2 regions of the Clostridium sulfidigenes genome follow, and region 2 is predicted to be linked to the other one. Evidence: riboswitches for the same ligand, from Rfam matches in the RefSeq annotation. Region 2 holds a riboswitch; the other holds the start of a gene.
What was found. A riboswitch is a leader RNA that binds a small molecule or an ion and turns the genes downstream of it on or off. The one in region 2 is predicted to bind glycine.
Positions count from the first base shown of each region.

Region 1: another riboswitch for glycine. It lies ahead of ACTNBA_RS07890 (GrdX family protein); the one in region 2 lies ahead of ACTNBA_RS15370 (trimeric intracellular cation channel family protein).

Region 1 is NZ_JBQHQR010000005.1:156,497-158,911, forward strand. It holds gene ACTNBA_RS07880 (Cof-type HAD-IIB family hydrolase) at 1-241, shown strand, start outside; gene ACTNBA_RS07885 (tRNA (cytidine(34)-2'-O)-methyltransferase) at 347-814, shown strand; glycine riboswitch at 1,315-1,420, shown strand; gene ACTNBA_RS07890 (GrdX family protein) at 1,547-1,924, shown strand; gene trxB (thioredoxin-disulfide reductase) at 1,940-2,415, shown strand, end outside.
Region 2 is NZ_JBQHQR010000015.1:9,054-11,468, reverse strand. It holds gene ACTNBA_RS15375 (hypothetical protein) at 1-12, opposite strand, end outside; gene ACTNBA_RS15370 (trimeric intracellular cation channel family protein) at 320-1,057, opposite strand; glycine riboswitch at 1,147-1,246, opposite strand; tRNA gene ACTNBA_RS15365 (tRNA-Lys) at 1,658-1,733, opposite strand; rRNA gene rrf (5S ribosomal RNA) at 1,739-1,855, opposite strand; gene ACTNBA_RS15355 (hypothetical protein) at 2,240-2,415, shown strand, end outside.

The DNA.
Region 1 (2,415 bases), on a different contig from region 2:
GAAAAAGGGGACATCCAAGGGAGAAGCAGTAAAGAAAATATGCGAGTATTATGGAATTCATAGAGAGGAAGTAATTTGTATGGGAGACAACGAAAACGACATTTCTATGATTAAATTTGCTGGGGTAGGTGTAGCTATGGGAAATGCTGAAGAATTTGTAAAAAAACAAGCAGATTATGTGACTCTTAGTAATGAAGATGATGGAGTTGCTCATGTCATTGAAGAGTTTATATTAAAATAGAATGTTAGACAAAGTTTTTAAAGTTATAAACTTTACATAGAAATAGAAATGAAGTATTATATCTTTATCAAGCCTGAACAGGCTTATTTTTAGGAGGACGTAATAGTGAACTTAAACATAGTATTATTTCAACCAGAAATTCCTCAAAATACTGGGAATATAGGTAGAACTTGTGTACTTACTAACTGTAAGCTGCATTTAATAAAACCTTTAGGATTTAGCTTGGATGAAAAAGCAGTAAGAAGGGCTGGACTTGACTATTGGCCACAGTTAGAGTTAGAAATTCATGAAAGTTATGAAGCTTTAAGGGAAAAATATAAGAATGGAACATTTTATTTTTGTACTACTAAAGGAACTAAATATTATAATGAACCCAATTTTAAAGAAGGAGATTTTTTAGTATTTGGTAGAGAATCTAAAGGATTACCTGATTATATAAGAGAAGAAAATAAAGATAATCTTATAAAGGTGCCTATGGTAGATACTACAACTAGATCTCTTAACCTTTCCAACACAGTTGCTATAATTGCTTATGAGGGATTGAGACAAATAGGATTTAAAAATATGAAGTAGTGTATTAAAAAGGATATGATTTAAGGTCATATCCTTTCATATTATTATAAACAGAATAAAAATTTATAATTTAAATTATAATATACAAATAAATTTATTGTACATTGGGCGGTTCAAATATATTTTAATAACAATAAAGTACAGAAATTGATTTATAGAAAAAATAATAACCATATTTAAAAAGTTAAAAAAATATCAATGTGTTTTTACGTTTATATGCATAATCATTTGAATATATCATAAGTAAATTTATTTTGAATTTTTTTAAAAATGAAAAAAATAGGTATATGAGTATGCTCTAAGCGTTGGTATGCAACGAATTTATCCATATTAATAGGGGATATATATGTAGGATATAATTGACAGAATATTTTCATTAAAAAAACTTTATAGAAACTATAGAAAAATCAAATAACAAAACAATAAAAATATGTAGAATATTAGACAAATATATTATATACTGGTATTAAAGATAGCAAGTAAAGAAAATAATAATTTGGATGATATTTTCGGGAGAGAATCTATTAAATTAGGTAGCCGAAGAAGCAAGTATTTATTTCGCCAAATAAATATGAAACTCTCAGGCAAAAGGACCGAAAACGGACAAAACTCTGGAAAGCGTATATGCACCGAAGGAGCAAAACTCTCAGGTTAAAATACAGAGGCATAGGGCAAAATATATTAATATTTTGCGCTATGCTTTTTTATATGCACCTAATAGGAGGAATTTAAATGATAGAACCATTATTTATTGTAACTAACAATCCTATGTCAAAAGAAAAGTTTGAAGAAAAGTTTAAAGTTGAGTTTATAGATGTACCGCAGTTGGATATACTAAAAAAGGTAAGAAATTATATTCATAAAGGTAATAGAATACTTACTCATCCATTGATGGGAAGTGTAAAGCCAAATGAAACTCCTTACAGAACTGTTTGTGTTTCAACGGAGGTTGTCAATGGGGTTGATTTACAGTCTTTAGAAATTATAGAAAATGCTATAGTTACAACAGAAAAATTTTTAAGAGATTTTAACACTCCAAAATGGAGTGAAAAAATATTAACAGATTTTCAAGTAATAGATTCAGACTTAATAGATCATGCTATTAACTAAGGGAGGTATATTGATATGTCACAAATTTATGACACTATAATAATTGGAGGAGGACCTGCAGGATTATCAGCAGGATTATATGCTTCAAGATCACGAATGAAAACGTTAATCATTGAGAGAGCAAAATATGGTGGTCAGGCAACAACAACTGACGAATTAGAGAATTATCCAGGTTCAATTGAAGAATGTACTGGAACAACGTTAAGTCAAAGAATGAGACAACAAGCAGAAGATTTTGGTACTGAGTTTGTTAAAGATGAAGTAGTTGAAACTGTTTTAGAAGGTGATATTAAAGTTATTAAATGTAGAAAAGGTGAATATCAAGCTAAAACAATAATAATTGCAACTGGAGCAACTCCAAGACTTGGTGGATTTAAAAATGAGATAGAGTTAAGAGGTAGAGGAGTTTCTTATTGTGCTACATGTGATGCAGATTTCTTTACTGATCTTGATATCGCTGTAATTGGCGGTGGAGACTCAGCTATTACTGA
Region 2 (2,415 bases):
ATTATTTAACATATTATATTTCTCCCCACTTTTTAATCAATTTTATAATAGTTTCTAACAACTAAATATTTAATAGTAACCTATAGCACTATAAAATATTTCTGTTTAGATCTAGTATATTAAAGTTTATATATATTAAAAATTAGCTTCAATAGCTGTTCCTAATAATATAATATGTAATCATAATAATTATGTGATGTTTATTTATAAAAATATTAGAAATAAGAAGTTACTACTTTTTACAATATATCTAGTAGATATATTCATATAATGTATTATTAAAATCTATATGAGCTTATTCTTTACTTAATTATTTGCTCTATAAGTTTATATCATACTTGTCAGAATTAGATATTGGTAAATTTAATTTGAGTCTTATAGATATAGCTCTGCATAATAATATTATTGTGAAGCATACCCAAAAAGTTATATCGTAATTCACTCCATAAAAGCTAAATAAGTAAAATACCAATGCTCCAAGTATTGATGCCACGGCATAAATCTCCCTTTTAAAGATCATTGGAGTATCCTGAACAAAGGTATCCCTTAAAATTCCACCTCCAACACCTGTAATTAATCCCATACAAACTACTAAAAATATATTGCTATGAGCTTGCTTAAAAGCTAAATTTGCACCTAATATTGTAAATGTAGCAAGTCCAATTGAATCTAAAATTAATATTACTTTTTTTAAGATAGCTATTTGCTTTCTCCTATTAGCTATTTTAAGTACTTGTTCCTCACTCATATATTTATTACCCTGAGATTCAGAAATAATTTCTTTTCTTTTAGATGTTGTGTACATAGTAGATAGTTTGGGATATCCGTAAAAAGCCATAATAGATACCACTATACTTATAATAAAATAAGTAGGGTTTATAAAAGCAGCTGGTGGTGTTTGTCCTAAGGTTACATCTCTAAATATTCCACCCCCTATAGCTGTAATAATTCCTAAAAATATAACTCCAAATAAGTCTAATTTCTTTTGCATTCCTACTAAAGCTCCAGAAATTGCAAATGCAACTGTTCCAACAACTTCAAAAATAATTAATAGCATAATGTATTCTCCTCTCTATTTTCATGTAATAATATTCCAATTTAATATTTTGCAATATAAAAGGAGTAAAAAACATAATTAATAAATGCTTTTTACTCCCTGTCCTTTTATCTGAAAGATTCCCTATAAAGGTTGCTTCGTTGATGCTCTTTAATTATTAATGTAAAGAGTCTCTCCAGGGTTATGTCCTGCTATTGTATTCAACCTGAAAGTTTCAAGTTAATTAAAAGCTTGTAATTAACTCTTTCTCCTACGGTTACTTAGTCTTTTAAAAAATTAAGTATCTTCAATAACATTCATCCATACAATATTAAGTTTAATTTTCTTCCTTACTTAATTTATATGAATTTTTCATATAAATCAAGACATTTTATAATATTAAATACTAAATTGATCATCTATACGATTTCAAAATTTAAAAGCAATATACTCTATCCCTGTAATTTTCAACAGAGCTTTTTCCATACTTAGAACTGGTTGTCCTTTAGGAGCAATGGTTATCCATGGACCTAACTCCTCTTTACTCTCACTTTGAAAGAGATAGGAGTAAAGAGCTTGTAATCATACTATAAAAAAAACACCTTATAAAATAAGGTGTTTTGGTGGCTCACCGGGGGATCGAACCCCGGACACCATGATTAAAAGTCATGTGCTCTACCGACTGAGCTAGTGAACCAAACTACCTGGCAATAACCTATCCTTCCACACAGCCTCCCGTGCAGTACTTTTGGCTCTTTGAAGCTTAACCGTCGTGTTCGGCATGGTTACGGGTGTTACCTTCAAGATATGCTTACCAGATAAGTACATAGACAGTATAATTATCTTTGTACTTCCACAAACTAAATAAGTTTGTCTTTAATGAAGAATTTTTTAATTCTTCATTAGCATTGCGATAATACTACTAACTTAGTTGTTGATATACGGATATTGCTCATATAGAAAAAGTCTGCAATATCATCGCCCAGTTAAGAAAACAACTGTTTCCTTTATCATCGAATACTTTCAATGACTTTTATTATTTTACTCGATTATTTATTCCATGTCAATAATATTATCTATATTTTTACCCACTTTTTTGGCTATATGTATTTTGCCATAGTTGAAATCACATATAAAATGAATATATATATATTCTATTTAATATACTTAATATATGAATTTTAAATTTCCAAGGAGTATTTTATGGAGGATATAAGCAAAATATCTACTAGCATAGACAATTTAACAGCACTAATATCATCTAGTCTAGATAAAATAAATGAAAGTTCTTCAGAATCTGCTTCTGATCCCAGCACTTTACTTTCTCTTAAAAGTGAGTTGCTTTCTTTAACTGAAATTACTACTAGCCTAAATGTTCT